Regions from separate parts of the Sphingomonas donggukensis genome, predicted to be linked through region 2. Evidence: predicted binding sites of a transcription regulator. Region 2 holds the regulator's gene; the other holds the start of a gene.
What was found. The regulator LexA, encoded in region 2, represses DNA repair genes until DNA is damaged. The targets are predictions, from matches to a motif close to GTTCCNCNCTTGTTCT.
Positions count from the first base shown of each region.

Region 1: uvrA (excinuclease ABC subunit UvrA) is a predicted target of LexA. The motif match lies at 2,336-2,351, and genes of this name have one in related genera.

Region 1 covers NZ_CP098401.1:1,869,429-1,874,471, forward strand. Annotated here, with positions in the region: gene M9980_RS09185 (hypothetical protein) at 122-568, opposite strand; gene M9980_RS09190 (DNA methyltransferase) at 635-2,092, opposite strand; gene uvrA (excinuclease ABC subunit UvrA) at 2,359-5,043, shown strand, end outside.
Region 2 covers NZ_CP098401.1:782,440-787,482, reverse strand. Annotated here, with positions in the region: gene trpC (indole-3-glycerol phosphate synthase TrpC) at 1-281, shown strand, start outside; gene moaC (cyclic pyranopterin monophosphate synthase MoaC) at 278-745, shown strand; gene M9980_RS03850 (molybdopterin molybdotransferase MoeA) at 768-1,949, shown strand; gene lexA (transcriptional repressor LexA) at 2,006-2,692, shown strand; gene M9980_RS03840 (ComEC/Rec2 family competence protein) at 2,686-4,911, opposite strand; gene gltX (glutamate--tRNA ligase) at 5,028-5,043, shown strand, end outside.

The DNA.
Region 1 (5,043 bases), 1.1 Mb from region 2:
TCGCGCCAGCCCGGCTGCGAAGCGCGTCAGGCCGACCGCGTCGGCCCGACTCGCGCAAGCCCGGCCAGCGGGCATCGCCCGACCGACGGCATGGGCTTTGCCCATGCCCGCCTCACGCGCCCTAGCTCCCGCCCCGCTTGCGCCCGAAAAGTCCATCCAGAAACGCCCCGGCCACCGCACCGACCGCGGCGACGATCTCCTGCGGGTCGACAACCGGCGTGCCCATCCCGTCTGGCGCAGGATGACTAGCGTGGAGCGGCGGCGGCACGCCCTCACCGCTCTCGGCCACCGGCGGGACGGGCGCGACCGGTGGGACAGGCGGCACGGGTGGGACTGGCGGCACCGGCGGCACCGGCGGCACCGGCGCCCGCGGCGCCTGCGGCGTCTGCGCCCGCGCGGCGACGCTGGCCGCCATCGCCAGCCCTGCGGCGAGCATCTTGCGCCCCTCCGGCGTCTGCGCCTTCTCCAGCAGCTTCTCGCCCGATTTGCGCAAGCCCTTCGACAGCTTCACCCCGCCGATCCGCTTGGGGATCTTGACCGATTTCGCTCCCTTACCGTCCTTTGCCATCTCGCTCACCTCAACGTGTATCACGAAGATAATACACGGATCGCGCTTGCCAAGAGGCTAACGTCGTCAGAGCAGCCGGCCCTGGCTCGCCAGCGCCTCGCGCGAGGTTCGGCGGAACGCCGCGCCGGGATCGACGAAGGGCAGGTCGGGCCGCCTGCCGCCGAACAGATCCTCCAGTGTCAGTATCTGCAGTCGCTGATACGACCGCCCCGCCGCCTCCGAATGGAAGCGCCCAACCGCCGCCGCTTCGCGCGTCATCGGCGTCGTCGGATTACGCTTCGTGATGAAAACGCCTATCGGCGCGCGGTCGCGCTCCATCGCGGAATGCAGGTCGCGGATCATCGGCACGCCGACATGGTCGCCGCCCTTCACCGACACCAGCGCCTTGGCGGTCTGACGCCCCTCGGGCTTGAAATAGATGATGCCGTCGACCCCGCCGTCGGCGCCCTTCTTCCTGCCGCCGAACGGCATCGCATCGACCATCGACACGGCCCACCACTGGAACTGATATTTGTCGCGGCGCGCCAGGTCCTCGGCGGCGGCGATATCCTTCGGCGTCCCCTCGACGGTCAGCGCGATCCCCGGAAACGCATCGCGCATCCGCTTCTCGATCAGCGAGATGGCAAGGTGGGTGACGTCGATCCCCACCCATCGTCGTCCCAGCCTCTGCGCGGCATGCACCGCCGTACCGCAGCCGCAGAACGGGTCGAGCACGACGTCGCCCGGATTGGACGACGCCGCGATGATGCGTTCGAGCAGGGTGAGCGGCTTTTGCGTGGGATAGCCGAGGCGTTCGGCGGCGTTGGGATTCAGGATGGATATCTCCCACCAATCCGGCATCGGGCTGCCCGGTGTCGCCTCGGCCATGCTGCTGGCCTTGCGCACGCCATCCTCGAACACGGCCTGCTGCCGGTGTCCCTTCCAACGCTTCATGGTCCCGTCGGATGGCGGGACGTAGAGCGTGTTGAACACCTGTCGCCCGTCGCTCCGGCCATAGAACAGCAGGACATCGTGGTTGCGGACGAACTGGCCCTGCGCCACGCTCCATTTGCGATAGCACCAGACGACTTCGTTGCGGAAGTTGCGCTTGCCGAACACCCCGTCCAGCAACAGCTTCAGATAGTGGCTCGCGGTAGGGTCGCAGTGGAGGTACAGGCTCCCGGTCGGCTTCAGCACGCGGTGCAGTTCGATCAGGCGGATCGCCATCATCGACAGATACGCCATCATGTCGTTCTCGCCCAGGAAGCTGCGCATCGCCGCCAGCAGGTCGAACGCCTTGGTATGGCCGCTGCGCGCGACCTGGTCGAAGGCGTGGGCCGCCGCCTCGTTCCAGTGCCACGTGTCCTCGAACGCCTCGATCTGCGCCTCGCTCGACAGGCCCGCCGGCGACTTGAACAGGATGTTGTAGTTGGCGTTCGAATTGAACGGCGGGTCGAGGTAGATCAGGTCGACGCTATCGTCGGGCACATGCGCGCGCAGCACGTCCAGATTGTCGCCGTAGAACAGGTGGTTGGCGATGTGCACAGGCTCGCTCCGCCGCGGTCGGGTGGCGGCGACCATCGTGCGGTCCAGACAGGAACGGAACGCCGGGTGCGTCCGGTTCGGTTCCTTTCGCTGCTCCCATGAGCCAGCCGGCGCGACCGACCGCCGAAGGGGCGGCATCGATCCCCCGCCGCGACCGCTCGGCGCAAGCCACCGGAACGGATGCTGTTGGCATCGCTGGAAAGCGTCGTGCCCCGACCCTATCTCTGCTCTGGCCTCCCGTTCAGAACAGAAGTAGAACTCCCGACATGTCCCTCACCCACATTTCCGTGCGCGGCGCGCGCGAGCATAACCTCAAGGGCGTGTCGGTCGACATCCCGCGCGATACGCTGACGGTCATCACCGGGCTGTCGGGGTCGGGCAAGTCCAGCCTCGCGTTCGACACCATCTATGCCGAGGGCCAGCGCCGCTACGTCGAGTCGCTTTCTGCCTACGCGCGCCAGTTCCTCGAGCTGATGCAGAAGCCCGACGTCGACCATATCGAGGGGCTGTCGCCCGCCATCTCGATCGAGCAGAAGACGACCAGCCGCAACCCGCGCTCGACCGTCGCGACCGTTACCGAGATCTACGACTACATGCGGCTCCTCTGGGCGCGGGTCGGCGTGCCCTATTCGCCCGCTACGGGCCTGCCGATCAGCGCGCAGACCGTCAGCCAGATGGTCGACCGCGTGATGGCCCTGCCAGAAGGCACGCGCCTGTACCTGCTCGCCCCGGTCGTCCGCGGGCGCAAGGGCGAGTACCGCAAGGAACTCGCCGAGTGGCAGAAGGCAGGCTTCAGCCGCGTGCGCATCGACGGCGAACTCCACGACATCGACGCCGCGCCTGCGCTCGACAAGAAGTACAAGCACGACATCGAGGTCGTCGTCGACCGCATCGTCGTCAACGCCGAACAGGCCACCCGCCTGGCCGAAAGCTTCGAAACCGCGTTGAAACTCGCCGAGGGGCTGGCCTATGTCGACCTGGTCGACACGACAGTGGCCGAGGCGCTGGCGGCTGCAAAAACCCCGTTCGTTTCGAGCGAAGTCGAGAAACAGGCCGCGGAAACCGGCTTCTCGACTGCGCTCGAAGCGAACGGAGGACTGGTTGCGCAAACCGATGGCGGCGCCATGAAGGGCGCGGGCGTGCCCGCCAACCGCATCGTCTTCTCCGAGAAATTCGCCTGCCCCGTCTCGGGCTTCACCATCCCAGAGATCGAGCCCCGCCTGTTCAGCTTCAACGCCCCCCAGGGCGCGTGCCCGGCGTGCGACGGCCTCGGCGAAAAGCTCGTGTTCGACGAGGATCTCGTCGTCCCCAACCACGCGCTCTCGATCAAGAAGGGCGCGGTGGTGCCGTGGGCGAAGTCCAACCCGCCCAGCCCTTATTATATGCAGGTATTGGGCTCCCTCGCGAAGGCCTACAGCTTCGACCTCGAAACCGCGTGGAGCGACCTGCCCGCAGAGGCGCAATCCGTCATCCTCCACGGCACCCGCGGCAAGCCCGTCACCCTCACCTTCATCGACGGGCGCAAGAGCTACGACGTGAAGAAGCCGTTTGAGGGCGTCATCGGCAATCTCACCCGCCGCATGCTCTCGACCGAGAGCGCGTGGATGCGCGAGGAGCTTTCCAAATACCAGTCGAGCCAGCCGTGCGAGACCTGCCACGGCGCCCGCCTGAAGCCCGAGGCGCTGGCGGTAAAGCTGGGTGGCGAGAACATCAGCCACGCCACCCACCTCTCGGTCGTCGATGCGCTCGCCTGGTTCACCGCGCTCCCCGACACCCTCAACGGCCAGCAGAAGGAAATCGCCGAACGCATCCTGAAGGAAATCCTCGAACGCCTGGGCTTCCTCAACAACGTCGGCCTCGACTACCTCAACCTCGACCGCACGTCCGGCACGCTCTCGGGCGGCGAGTCTCAGCGCATCCGCCTCGCCAGCCAGATCGGCTCGGGCCTTTCGGGGGTGCTCTACGTCCTTGATGAGCCCAGCATCGGCCTCCACCAGCGCGACAACGACATGCTGCTGAAGACGCTCCGTCGTCTAAGAGACCTCGGCAACACCGTGCTGGTCGTCGAACATGACGAGGACGCGATCCGCACCGCCGACTATGTCATCGACATGGGCCCCGGCGCCGGCGTCCACGGCGGGGAAATCGTCGCGCAAGGGACCTTCGAGCAAGTGCTCGCCAACCAGGACAGCATCACCGCCGACTATCTCGCCGGCCGCCGCGAAGTCCCGCTTCCGGCCAAGCGCCGCAAGGGCAATGGCAAGAAGCTGACCGTCCACAACGCCACCGCCAACAACCTGACCGGCGTCACCGCGTCGCTCCCGCTTGGCACCTTCACCTGCATCACCGGCGTCTCGGGGTCGGGCAAGTCGAGCTTCACCATCGACACGCTCTACGCCGCCGCCGCGCGGGAGCTGAACGGCGCGCGCATGCTCGCCGGCAAGCACGACAGGATCACCGGCCTCCAGTACCTCGACAAGGTCATCGACATCGACCAGTCGCCGATCGGCCGCACCCCGCGGTCGAACCCGGCGACCTACACCGGCGCCTTCACCCAGATCCGCGACTGGTTCGCGGGGCTGCCGGAGGCGCAGGCCAGAGGCTACAAGCCCGGCCGCTTCAGCTTCAACGTGAAGGGCGGCCGGTGCGAGGCGTGCCAGGGCGACGGCGTGCTCAAGATCGAGATGCACTTCCTCCCCGACGTCTATGTCCAGTGCGACGTCTGCCACGGCGCCCGCTACAACCGCGAGACGCTGGAGGTGAAGTTCAAGGGGAAGAGCATCGCCGACGTGCTCGACATGACCGTCGAGGACGCGGTCGAGTTCTTCAAGGCCGTGCCCCCGATCCGCGACAAGATGGCGATGCTGGCCGAAGTGGGCCTCGGCTACGTGAAGGTCGGCCAGCAGGCGACGACCCTCTCGGGCGGCGAGGCGCAGCGCGTGAAGCTCGCC
Region 2 (5,043 bases):
AAGTCCACGACGCCGACGAGCTCGACCGCGCGCTACGCCTTCGGTCACGGCTGATCGGGGTCAACAACCGTAACCTCAAGGACTTCACGGTCGATTTTGCGCGTACGTATGAACTCGTAGCGTCAGCCCCCGCCGATTGCACCTTCGTCGCCGAGAGCGGCCTACAGACCCGCGCCGATCTCGACGCGATGGCGGAACACGGGATCCGCTGTTTCCTGGTCGGCGAGTCGCTGATGCGACAGCCCGATCTCAAGGCGGCGACGCGGGCGCTGGTGGCATGAGCGACCTCACCCACCTCGACGCCGCCGGGGCCGCGCGCATGGTCGACGTCGGCGACAAGGCCGTGACAAAGCGCCACGCGGTCGCCTCCGGTCGCATCGCCATGTCCGCGGAGGCGGCGAGTGCGATTCGTACCGGCGCGGTGAAGAAAGGCGACGTCCTCGCCGTCGCACGCATCGCCGGGATCATGGCCGCCAAGCGCACCAGCGACCTGATCCCGCTCTGCCATCCGTTGCCGCTCACCAGCGTCACGCTCGACCTCGCGCTCGACGACGTCGGCGTCACCGTGACGGCGACCGCCGCGACGGACGGCAAGACCGGCGTGGAGATGGAGGCGCTGACCGCCGCCACCGTCGCGCTGCTGACGGTGTACGACATGGCCAAGGCCATCGACCGCGGCATGACGATCGAACACGTTCGCCTGATCGAGAAATCCGGCGGCAAATCAGGCGACTGGCGCGCCTGACCGCGGCGGAGTAGCGGGGCGCATGTCCCTGCTCCCCGTTACCGAAGCCCAATCCCGCCTGCTGGCACTCGCCCCGCCGATCGCCGGGGAAAGCGTGCCGCTAGCCGACGCCGCCGGACGCTGGGCCGCCTCCGACCTCGTTGCGCTCCGCACCCAGCCCGCTGCCGACCTGTCGGCGATGGACGGCTATGCTATTCGCTTCGCCGACCGCACCGCACCGATGCGCGTAATCGGCGAAAGCGCGGCGGGGCTGCCGTTCGCCAGCCCGGTCGCGCCTGGCGAGGCAGTGCGCATCTTCACCGGGGCACAGATGCCCGCGGGCGCCGACTGCGTTCTGGTGCAGGAGGAAGTCGCGCGCGACGGCGACACGCTCACGCTCGCCGGCGAAGGCCCGCGCGGGCCCGGCGGCAACGTCCGCCGCCGCGGGCTCGACTTCGCGCAGGGCGACGTTCTGGTCGCCGCGGGCGAGCGGCTGACCCCCGCCCGGCTGGCGCTGGCCGGGGTCGCGGGCCACGCCGCGCTCCCGGTTCGCCGGCCGATCCGCGTCGCCATCGCCGCCACCGGCGACGAACTCGTGCCGCCCGGCACGCCGCTCGCCGCGGGCCAGTTGCCCGAAAGCAATTCGCTGATGATCGCGGCCCTGATCGCCGACCAACCGGTCGAAATCGTGCCGCTCGGCATCCTCCCCGATCGGCTGGACGTGCTGACCGACGCCTTCGCCGCCGTCGATGCCGACATTCTCGTCACCACCGGCGGCGCCTCGGTCGGCGACCACGACCTCGTCCGGCCCGCCCTCGAATCAGCGGGAGCGGCGCTCGATTTCTGGCGGATCGCGCTGCGCCCGGGGAAGCCGATGATGGCCGGGCGGATGCGCGACACGGTGGTCCTCGGGTTGCCCGGCAATCCGGTGTCGGCGTTCGTTACATCGACGCTGTTCCTGCGCCCCCTTATTGCGGCGATGGCAGGCGCGACGCTCCCCTTCCCCGCCAAGCTTCAGGCGCGGCTGGGCGAGCGCCTGCCCGCCAATGGAGAGCGCACCGATTATCTCCGCGCCGTGCTGGTCGAAGGGCGCGTCCATGTTGCGGCAATCCAGGACAGCTCGATGCTGCGGACCCTCGCCCGGTCCACCTGCCTCGTCGTGCGCGCGCCACATGCCCCAAAGGCGGACAGCGGCGACGTCGTGGACATCCTCATGCTCGCTTGACAGGGCGTGGAACAATACATAAACGTTCGTCGTCTGTTCCCGGCGGAGGCCATCCCATGCTCACCAAGAAGCAGCACGAACTTATCTGCTTCATCGCCGATCGCCTGAACGAAACCGGGATTTCTCCGTCGTTCGAGGAGATGAAGGACGCGCTGGAGCTGAAGTCGAAGTCGGGCGTGCATCGGCTGATTTCCGCGCTGGTGGAGCGGGGCTTCCTGCGCCGCCTCGCGAACCGCGCCCGCGCGCTAGAAGTCATCAAGATGCCCGAGCGTGCCGAGCCGAAGAAGAAGGCCGAGGCGAGGCCCGCACAACCGTCAACTTTGTCAATATTCGCGGGCAAGGCGCCGCCGGCACCGGCCAACGATGTCATCGAAATCCCGCTTCACGGTCGCATCGCCGCGGGTATGCCGATCGAGGCGATGGAGGGCGCAACGATGCTTCCCGTCCCCGCGGCTTTGCTCGGATCGGGGGAACATTACGCGCTGGAGGTGTCGGGCGATTCGATGGTTGAGAAGGGTATCCTCGACGGCGACTATGCGCTCATCAAGCGGACCGAGACGGCACGCGACGGCGATATCGTCGTGGCGCTGATCGACGAGCATGAGGCGACGCTGAAGACCTTCCACCGCGAGGGCACGATGGTCCGCCTCGACCCCGCCAACCGCAACTATGACGCCCAGCGGTACGATTCGCGCAAGGTGCGGGTGCAGGGCAAACTCGCCGGGCTGCTGCGGCGCTATTGAGGGTCTGCGGCTGCGGACTGCCCGTCGCGTCTGTGCGCCATCTGCGTTCGTGAAGCGCGGACGTCCGGAGCGACCGCTGCGGGGTGCCCGTCGCGTGAGCGACTTTTGCGCGGGGGCCGGGGCGGCAGTGGCGGCATGATGGTCGCAGGGCGCACCCAAGGGTGGTCGCCGGCCTGACCCGCGACACTGACGATCCGGGGCGGGTCGAAACTTACGGTCACGCCGCCCGATGCCTTCAGATACCCGCGGTCGAGCTTCAGCCACGCCGGCTTGCAACCCCTTGGCAAGGTCCGATCGCTGACGACGATATCGACCTTGCGGCAGAGGCGGATAAGCGGCAGCGGCTCGACGAAATATCCGCTGCGAGTCGCGAGCACCGACGCCCGCCCGGCGAAGCGCATCAGGCACAGGTCGCTGTTGCAGCGCGCGCCGGCAATGTCGTCGATCGCCGGCAACTCTCCGTCCACCCCGCCGCCCTCCGCAAGCAGGTCGCGGACATAGTCGCCCGCCCGCTCCCGCAGCAGCGCCATGCCTCCATCGCGCGTGCGGATCGCCAGATGTCGCCCGTCTCCGGTCACGATCAGGTCGGGCGGCGGGGTGGCAAAGGCCCACACCGCCCCCACGACCAGCGGCAGGACGCCGGCGAACCGCACCCGCGTCCGCCACAGGGCGATCCAAAGCCCGCCGACCGCCATCAGCCCGAACGCCCCCCGCGGCATCGCCGGCAACGCCGCGACCGCACCGGGGGCATTGGCGGTGGTGTGGGCGATCCACAGCAGCAGCGCGAGCGTCCTGCCCGCCAGCCACCAGACCGGCGCGCCCAGCCCGACCGTGTCGAGCAACAGCGCCACCACCTCCAGCGGCATCACCACGAACGTCGTCAGCGGAATCGCGACGATGTTGGCCAGCGCGCCGTACGCGCCGGCCTTGTGGAAATGGAACAGCCCGATCGGCATCAGCGCCAGCTCGACGATCAGGCCCGTCGCCAGCAACGACGCGAGGCTGCGCAGCAGGCGTCGCCCCCCGCCCTCTTCGCGTGGGGCAAACCATCCGCGCACGACCACGCTTTCATGCAGCGCCACGATGGCGGTGACCGCGGCGAACGACAGCTGGAAGCTCGCGCCCACCACCGCCTGCGGCCAGATCAGCAGCACGACGAGCGCCCCCGCCGCCACCAGCCGCAACGTCACTGCCTCCCGCCCCAGCGCCAGTGCCGCCAGCACCAGCAGTGCGGCGATGCAGCTACGCACCGTCGGCACCTCGCTCCCGGTCAGCAGCGTGTAGCCGATCGCCGCCAGCGCCCCCGCCCCCGCCGCGACCAGTGGCAATCGCCAGTGCAGCGCCGCCCACGGACTAAGCGCCAGCAACCGCAGCACGATCAGCATCGTCGCGCCGACGACCGCGGTGATGTGCAGCCCGCTCACCGACAAAAGGTGAGCCAGCCCCGAGCGCCGCATCGCCTCCGCGTCGTCGTCGGGGATGCCACCCTGATCGCCGGTGGCGAGGCTCGCGGCGATCGCACCGCCGCCGCCCGGCACCCGCGACTGAATATGCGCCGACAACCGCGCGCGCAGGTCGCCGCCCGGCGCTTCCCCTGCGCGGACGATCGTGACCGGCGCGACGCCGCGCCCGGTCGCCCCCAATCCATCGAACCATGCGACGCGCGCGAAATCATAGGCTCCCGGCACCGCGGCGCCCGGTGGCGGCATCAGCCGCGCGCGCAGGCGGACCACCGCACCGCGTGTCAGCCCCGCGGGCACGTCCTTCGTCGCCAGATTGACCCGCACCCGCCCGGGCAGTCCGACCGCCCCGACCGGCGCCAGTCTCAGCCGCACCAGATCGCGCGCCGCCAGCGCGTCGATCCGCTCGACCCTTGCAGTGAATTCCGCGATTGCCGCGCGCGCGAGCACCGGCGCCGCCACCCGCTCCGCCCGCCACCACACCAACGCACAACCCAGCGCCGCCGCCAGCCCGGCGATCAGCAGCACCCGCCCCGCCCGTCCGCCGAGCGGAAACACGACACCCGCCACCGCGACCGCGATGCCGGCGAGGACAAACGCGGTCCACGCGGCGGCATCGGGCAGGACGAACCACGCGGCGATCCCGCCGCCCAGCATCACCGGGATCCACAGCACCAGCTGATCGCGCTCGGCTTCCAGCCACCCCTCGAGCGACGGCCAGCGCCACGCGCGCGGCGTTTGAAGCCGCGAAAGGTGCATGCTAGGGCGCGCGGCGGCTGGACTGGCCATGGATTCCGCAACTCTGGGAGCATCGCCGCTTGGGCGCAACACCTGCCTCTGGCACCAATTCCGACGGCGCCGCGACGCGCCCCGTCGTGACGCGTTTCGCGC